Regions from separate parts of the Halomonas sp. IOP_6 genome, predicted to be linked through region 1. Evidence: predicted binding sites of a transcription regulator. Region 1 holds the regulator's gene; the other holds the start of a gene.
The links. The regulator sigma-54, encoded in region 1, starts transcription at its own class of promoters, with help from an activator protein. The targets are predictions, from matches to a motif close to TGGCACNNNNNTTGCTNT.
Positions count from the first base shown of each region.

Region 2: the regulator sigma-54 is predicted to act here: its motif matches at 1,839-1,856, upstream of speB (agmatinase).

Region 1 is NZ_JAIRBO010000001.1:549,144-553,358, forward strand. Features, by position in the region: gene lptA (lipopolysaccharide transport periplasmic protein LptA) at 1-238, shown strand, start outside; gene lptB (LPS export ABC transporter ATP-binding protein) at 311-1,036, shown strand; gene K7H08_RS02620 (RNA polymerase factor sigma-54) at 1,142-2,557, shown strand; gene hpf (ribosome hibernation-promoting factor, HPF/YfiA family) at 2,655-2,963, shown strand; gene ptsN (PTS IIA-like nitrogen regulatory protein PtsN) at 2,968-3,438, shown strand; gene rapZ (RNase adapter RapZ) at 3,513-4,215, shown strand, end outside.
Region 2 is NZ_JAIRBO010000005.1:251,366-255,580, reverse strand. Features, by position in the region: gene K7H08_RS11675 (purine-cytosine permease family protein) at 1-706, opposite strand, end outside; gene speB (agmatinase) at 840-1,790, opposite strand; gene K7H08_RS11665 (sigma-54 interaction domain-containing protein) at 1,990-3,429, shown strand; gene K7H08_RS11660 (P-loop NTPase fold protein) at 3,752-4,215, shown strand, end outside.

The DNA of each region.
Region 1 (4,215 bases):
ACGTAACCAGCTCGAAGACCAAGCTAGCCCAATGGAAGGCTGGGCAAAACGTATTATTTACCATGTTGCCGAGCGTCGGGTAGAGCTCATTGACCAAGCGGAACTGACCCAGCAAGCAGATCGCTTTGAAGGTGGGCGATTAGAGTACTTTATCGACCAAGGTGTGGTTCAGGCGCGTTCTGATGTTAGTGGTGGTGAGCCACAACGTATCCGCATGACTCTTCAGCCGGAACAATAGGAGTGTCCAGTGGCGACCAATAACGCAGAGCCCGCACCTCAAACCACAGCCTCAGAATCAGAAACCGCGCCGATAAAAACACTTTATGCCCAACACTTAGCTAAAAGCTATAAACGCCGCCGTGTCGTTAAGGATATTAACCTAGAGATATCTCAAGGCAGCGTGGTAGGGCTACTAGGCCCCAATGGCGCAGGCAAAACGACATCGTTTTATATGATTGTCGGCTTGGTAAAGTCTGATGCGGGAAAGGTTGGCATTGATGAGCTTGATTTAACCCATGCCCCCATGCACGAACGTGCAATGGCTGGTATTGGCTACTTGCCTCAGGAAGCCTCTATTTTTCGCAAACTTACCGTCGCCGACAACATCATGGCAATCCTGGAAACCCGCAAAGAGCTCGATCGTAGCGCCAGGGAGCAGCGCCTTGAGTCGCTACTGGAAGATTTTCACATCACGCACATTCGTGACAACTTCGGCATGAGTCTTTCGGGCGGAGAGCGTAGACGTGTTGAGATTGCCCGCTCCCTCGCGACCGAGCCTGCCTTTATCCTGCTTGATGAGCCGTTTGCCGGCGTTGATCCAATCTCAGTGGGCGATATTAAAACGATCATTCGAGCCCTCAAAAAGCGCCATATCGGCGTGCTGATCACTGATCATAACGTCAGGGAAACACTGGATATTTGCGATATTGCTTACATTGTAGGTGACGGCCATATCATCGCCAGTGGCCCCCCTCAGGAAATTCTCAACAACCAGCGGGTAAGAGACGTTTATTTGGGGGCTGATTTCCGCTTGTAAACAGCCATCTGTAGAAAAAATAGTAGTGGTGGCATACTTATTGCACTTGCACCAAGCCATAACTCGCACTAGGGTGGAGCTTTCTGATTAACGAGCGGTTCTCAGATGGTCATGAAAGCTTCTCTTCAATTGCGTATCGGTACACAGCTGACCATGACACCTCAGCTGCAGCAGGCCATCGCCCTGTTACAGCTATCAACGCTGGACCTCCGTCAAGAAATTCAGCAAGCACTTGATGCCAATCCAATGCTTGAGCAGGAAGATGAGTTCGGCGAACAGGCCGTTAGTGAACCCCAGGAAGCTGAATGGTCCGAAAGCATTCCTAACGAACTCTCAACTGACAGTGACTGGTCAGACACTTATCAAGACCTTGGTAGCCATGGTGCCAGCAGCGAGGGGCCTGACTTTGAGCGTCAAGCCGCTGGTCAAAGTTTGCATGGCCACTTACTTTGGCAACTCGCCATGACAGATTTTTCACCACGCGACCACGCCATTGCTGAAAGCCTCATCGATGCACTGGATGCCAACGGCTACCTAACCCAGCCTCTCAATGACATTCGCGAAGGACTTAAAGCCCAAGGGCATGAAGGCCTTAGCCAGCGTGAAGTTGAAACAACCTTGCTTCGTCTTCAACAGTTTGAGCCCACCGGTGTATTTGCTCGCGACCTGCGGGAGTGCTTAATGCTGCAGCTCGCCTCACTACCGGAAGATACACCGCTGCTTATGCCTGCCAAGCGGTTAGTGCGTCAATTTCTGGAAGCGCTTGGTAAGGATGATGTGCGTTTGCTAAAGCGGCGGTTAAGTCTAGATGATGAGCAGCTTGATGATGTCATCCGCTTGATCCGCAGCCTTGATCCTCGCCCAGGAAGTGCCTTTGGCGACACTGATGACAGCTATGTAACGCCAGATTTAGTCGTACGCCATGACCACGAAGGATGGCACCTGGAGCTAAATCCTGAGGCATTGCCGCGCTTGCGCATTCAACCTGACTACGCAAGCCTGATCAAACGGGCTGACAAGAGCCAAGATAACCAATTTTTAAAAGAGCATCTCCAAGAAGCTCGCTGGCTCATCAAGAGCCTTTCAAGTCGAAATGATACGCTACTGCGGGTGGGCCGAGAAATCATAGCTCGCCAGATAGGCTTTCTGGAACACGGCGAAGAAGCCATGAAACCGCTGATTTTAGCCGATATCGCAGACGCCGTAGAAATGCATGAATCCACTATTTCCAGGGTCACCACCCAGAAATACATTCATACTCCGCGCGGAGTGTTTGAGCTCAAATACTTCTTTTCAAGCCAAGTAAGTGGCCAGGACGGCGGTGACAGTCACTCCAGCACCGCCATCCGCGCTCGAATCAAAAAACTGGTGCAAGATGAACCGCCCGGGAAACCTCTCTCAGACAGCCGCCTCGTGTCGCTATTGGAAGAGGGTGGCATTAATGTGGCAAGGCGAACGGTGGCCAAATATCGCGAGTCGATGGGTATACCCTCTTCAAGCGAACGCCGCCGTTTACGCTAATAAAACAGTGCTAACGAACAAAGTCTGTCTAAGGGCTTTGCAATAGCGCAAAAAGGGTTACAATCGAAGAACAGTCCGATGGATAAGGAGCACGTCAATGCAAGTAAATATCACTGGTCATCACGTAGATCTGACTGACGCCTTGCGTGACTATGTAAATGAGAAGCTGGAACGCGTTGAGCGCCATTATGACAATATCACCACCGTACAAGTGACCTTATCTGTTGAAAAGGAGCGCCAGCAAGCTGCCTGCACCCTGCATGCTGCAGGTGCCGATCTACACGCAGAAGCATTAGACAACGATATGTACGCTGCGATTGATGCACTAGCGGACAAAATTGATCGTCAACTCGTTAAACACAAGGAAAAAGCACAAGCTCGCGCCCAAGGCGCTGGCGTGCGTTAACTCAATGACGTTGGAAACTATTCTTCCCCCGGAGCGCGTGCTGTATGACGTCCCCGGGGGCAGCAAAAAAAGGGTGCTGGAATTTTTCAGCACCTTTATTGCGCAAAACACGCCAAGCCTAGATAGCCAAGAAGTCTTCAGCCGCCTGATTGGTCGTGAGCGTTTGGGTAGCACTGGAATAGGCAACGGCGTTGCTATTCCTCACGCCCGTAGCCCTCACTGCAGCTCGCCTATCGCTGGTTTTTTAAAGTTAGCTGAGCCAGTAGATTTCGATGCTATTGATGGCGACCCCGTCGACCTTGTTTTCGTACTTTTAGTGCCCGAAGAGGCGGACGACACGCACTTAGCCTTATTAGGGCAAGTGGCGTCCATCATGAACAACGTTGACACACGTCAGCAGCTTCGTAGAGCGGCTAGCCAACGTGAGCTATTGGACCTTATTACAGCAAAAATTCGTGAACAACCTGTTACCTAAATGGTCCACCGCTAGACACTGCCTACTAGTTTAACGTTTACCTCCATTTTTATTGGCATGCCAAGAGAAACTCTATGCAACTGGTGATCATTAGCGGCCGTTCAGGGTCCGGTAAATCTATCGCCTTACAAGCGTTAGAAGATCTTGGCTATTGTGCCATCGATAATTTGCCCGCCATGTTACTCGGCTCCCTTGTGGATGAGCTTCGCGAGCAAGGGGCACGCCCTCAACTAGCGGTAAGTATCGATGCGCGTAATTTACCAGCTGCGCTAAAGCAGCTGCCAAAAATGCTTGAATCTTTGCGTCAGAAAAGCATTCACTTCCAGGTTATCTATCTAACCACCGATGCGCGAATTCTTCTTGAGCGATACTCAGCCACGCGTCGTCGCCACCCTCTTACGCGTGATAGTGACATGACGCTTGAAGAGGCCATCAATAAAGAAGAAGAAACCCTGCTCGACATCCGTGATCTTGCCGACCTGATGATCGACACATCGCGTCTGTCGGTTCATGACCTGCGCCGCCGAATAACGGATCAGGTTGCCCAACAGCGTGAAGATAGATTAACGCTGACACTAGAGTCATTTGGCTATAAACGTGGCGTCCCACTTGACGCTGATCTCGTCTTTGACGTGCGCTGCTTACCAAATCCCTACTGGGACCCTACGCTGCGCCAATACACTGGGCGTGACGCGAACATCATCAACTTTCTTAAGGGATATCCCGTCGTAGAAGAAATGCGCAATGATATCCAGACATGGTTGGAAAAGTGGCTAC
Region 2 (4,215 bases), on a different contig from region 1:
CCCAAACAGCAATGGCACCACTCTTACAGTTGCGGTTATAGTCAGCAGAGGAGGAGATCCACGAGAAGGCAGTAGCAATGACAATATCAAAAGCGATTCCAAGCGTTATGCCATTTCGGCTTTCTGCTGGCATATCCAGTAACATACTGACATCGTAATGTTTGTTAAGTTGATAGAGCACTAATGCTGCCAAGCTCATCATTACAAGTGCAGCCCAACGCTCCACACGTTCAATACCAATGTGACCACGCAATACAATTAACACCACCACCACTTCACATAAAATGGTCATAAGAGGCAGGTTGGAGTAGCCCGTAGTGCTCTCTATGGCATAGTTTAAAGACATACCAGCCAACAAAGCTTGAATCCAGCTCCAGGCAATAAGTACGCACATGTTAACTAATGAAATTGCTCGACTACCTATTGGGCCATAAGCACGGCGAGTTAGAACCATAGAAGGCAAGCCTGTTCGTTGCCCCATAAGACCAACAAGTACTAGCGGAATGGCACCGATGATCGAGCCAATAGCTACACTGCTCATGGCTATGCTGAAGTTCAAATCTGGCACTAGCAGCATGCCAGTTAGAATAGTAGTAACAACAACATTTGCCCCAAGCCATAAAGCAAAAGTACTGAATAAACCAAGACTATGCTTTACATCCTTAGCTGAGAGCGTATCTCGACCAAAAGAATAATTCGTTTTCATATTACACCCATTGTAAATGATTATTGGAGGTGGGCTGGTGGCGTCCTGGCAGGCAATAAGTAGCCTGCCATTTCTCTGACCATTAGCGCTTTGTCAGGTAAGCGCTTTTATTTATTAGCTATTTCAGGACAGCTTAATCACTGTGTTTCACGCCCGGCAGCACGCAGAGCATTTCGTACAGCAGTGTGGCGCCCATCAATGCGGTATTACCGCTGGGATCATAAGGAGGCGACACTTCCACTAGATCACAGCCGACGATGTTCAAGCCTGCCGCACCGCGCACAATTTCTAGCCCTTGCGCTGAGGTCAGTCCGCCCATCTCTACCGTTCCCGTTCCTGGCGCAACAGAAGGATCCAAGCCATCGATATCGAAGCTGATATAGACAGGCACATCGCCCATCTGCTCGCGCACTTCTTCCATCAAGGGAGCAAGCGAGCGATGCCAGCACTCTTCAGCGGGAACAACGCGGAAACCCTGGCTTCGGCACCAATCAAAATCTTCGGCGGCATAACCGGTACCACGAAGGCCGATTTGCACCACTTTGCCGTTGGCTAACAGGCCTTCTTCCTGGGCACGGCGAAACGGCGTGCCATGGGCAATCGGCTCACCGAACATGTGCTCGTTTACATCGGCATGGGCATCAATATGGATCAGCCCCACTGGCCCATGTTTTTTGGCAATGGCACGTAAAATGGGCAGTGTCAGGGTGTGTTCGCCACCCAACGTTAGCGGAATGCAGTTGTGTGTAAGCACGTCATCATAAAAGGCCGTGATGATGTCCACACTTTTGGGCAGGTGAAACGTGTTGATGGGCACGTCACCTATATCGGCCACTTGTAAACTTTCAAACGGGGCGGCGCGGGTAGCCATGTTATAGGGTCGAAGCATGCGAGATTCATCACGAATCTGACGTGGGCCAAGACGCGTACCAGGGCGGTTAGACGTACCAATATCCATTGGAATACCGATAAAAGCAGCATCTAAGCCAGCGGCGCTTTCCTGGGTGGGTAAACGCATCATGGTGGCTGGCCCACCAAAGCGCGGCATGCTATTGCCCCCAAGCGGCTGGTTAAAATCAGACATACAGATCTCCTTGGCGTTGTTCATGTTGTAGCGCTGAATAACAACTACATTGCACAGAACATGCCAAGTCTCTAAACGCCCTAACAATAGGGCTTTCAGCTATTATCGATGCAGTAATGAATCAAAATCACGTACACTTAAGTCACCTATGCATCATCGATGCAAAAATGAATCACAGGTTACTCAAGAGACAATCGCTATGAGTGAAATCGATAAGTGCGTGCTAAAAACCATTGTGGAAACCGCCAACGATCACTTCTTTATCGTCAGCGGAGAGGGTCGAGTGCTTGATATTAGCCCCGGTGCTGAGGCTGTTTATGGTGCGCCCCGGGAAGAGCTGCTAGGCAATAGCGTTTACCAGCTTCAGCAAGCAGGCATCTTGAAGCCATCCATCACCTTAGAAGTGATGCGCACCCACCAGCCAGCCCAACTTATGCAGGTAACAGGCACCGGACGCCGTGTGATTGCTGAAGCCTATCCTGTCTTTGTAAATGGAAAGTTGGAGCGTGTTATCAGCCGCTCCAGAGACTTAACCGATTTACAGCTCCTACAAGACGAATATGCACTACTCCAGAAGCGCTTTAGTGAGCACTTAAAACGTAGCCAAGCAGCCCCCGATGCCGAGGAGCAAGCGCTGGACGACGCGCTGGATAACTTGCAGGCGCGAAGCCACGTTATGCGTGAAGTCGCCTTGCTTCTCAAACGGGTCGCCCCCTCAGACGCTAATGTATTGATGCTGGGAGAGTCGGGCGTGGGAAAAACCGCGTTTGCCAAACAGTTGCACCGTTGGAGCCAACGCCATAACCATCCCTTTATTGAGGTTAACTGTGCGGCCATTCCCGAAAACTTATTTGAGTCTGAGATGTTTGGCTATCAGCCCGGCGCGTTCAGCGGCGCGGCTCGCCAAGGAAAAGCAGGCTTATTAGAGCAAGCAGAAGGTGGCACGCTGTTTCTCGATGAAATCGGTGAGCTTCCCTTACTAATGCAAACCAAACTGCTAAAAGTTATCCAGGACGGAAGCCTTACCCGGTTAGGCGATACACGACCGCGCAAAGTGGACTTTCGCTTAGTTGTCGCCACGAATCAGAATTTAGCTAAACAAGTAGAAGCGGGCCTATTTCGTCTGGACCTTTACTACCGTCTCAACGTCATACCGGTCACGCTTCCCCCTTTACGCGACCGCCGAGAAGATATTCCTGATCTCGTGGAAGCCTGTTTGAAACGCCTTAACCAACGCTATGGGCGACAAAAAATCCTGGGCAACCCAGTATGGTCAACGTTAATGGGAAGCGACTGGCCAGGTAACGTCCGCGAGCTTGAAAACTGGCTAGAAAGAGCCTGGCTATCCAGCCCAACGGATCAAATTGAAGCACCTAGTCCTCACCCCTTTACGGAGCAGCCCCCTGCTAATCTAGCGCAAACTTCAACCTCTTCGTTAGTCGCCGCCTTAGCACCAGAGGAAACCCTAAAGCAGTACCTCGCCAGACTAGAACGCGAAACACTGGAAGCGTTGAGCAAAACGCTCCCTAGCACGTACGCCATCGCTGAGCGGCTGGGGATTAGCCAATCCAGCGTGGTGCGCAGGCTTCAGCGTTATGGTCTGAGTGCTTCACAACAGCAAGTAACGAGACCTAAGTGATCTTATACCTAAGGTAAAATGGTGGGCGATGGGGCTCATTTAGATCGACACTACGGAATTGATTTACCAAGCAACAGAGTAAATTATATTTAAAAATCACCATCACTATACCTCAGAGACGCTAACCTTAAAAAACACTTAAAATCAATAACTTATATTTTATTTTTAATTTCCATTATCACAAAACAATCAGCATTGTGGCTACATGGAAACTGAATTCCAAGAAAAACACAGAATTTTCTATAGAAAATATCATGACAATGTATTGAATAAGATTAGCCCTCCAGCGTACCTTTACTTAGATACAAAGGACTAAACGATAATGAGAGAAACAGAAGAAATTGCTTTCGATTTTTTGTCTGATGACCCACAAGAGGCTGATGGTTTTTCCGGCAAAGGACACGAGAGATCCGCACGAGCACTAGCTAACGCAATCGTCAAATTCTCTAATGAAGATCGCTCAATCGGCCTAGAGGGGACTTGGGGAAGCGGAAAAACAACGGTCGTTACGATCACTGAAAAAGAGCTCGATATTAGCCACCCTAAGAAGTTTGCTTTCTTTTCATTCGATCTTTGGGCAAGTCAAAGTGTGGAATTTCGACGGGCCTTCCTTGAGGAGTTCCTCGCCTGGTCCCAGCCCTATGCCTCAGACAATGCGACATACAAAAAATTGAAGCGGCGTGTTCAGGGAAAAACGAAGGTCGTTGATACTGAGAGTTCCCGTGAGTTCTCTATATTCGGCTACATACTTATGAGCGCCCTTTTTTTGCTGCCATTCTTGGTGCT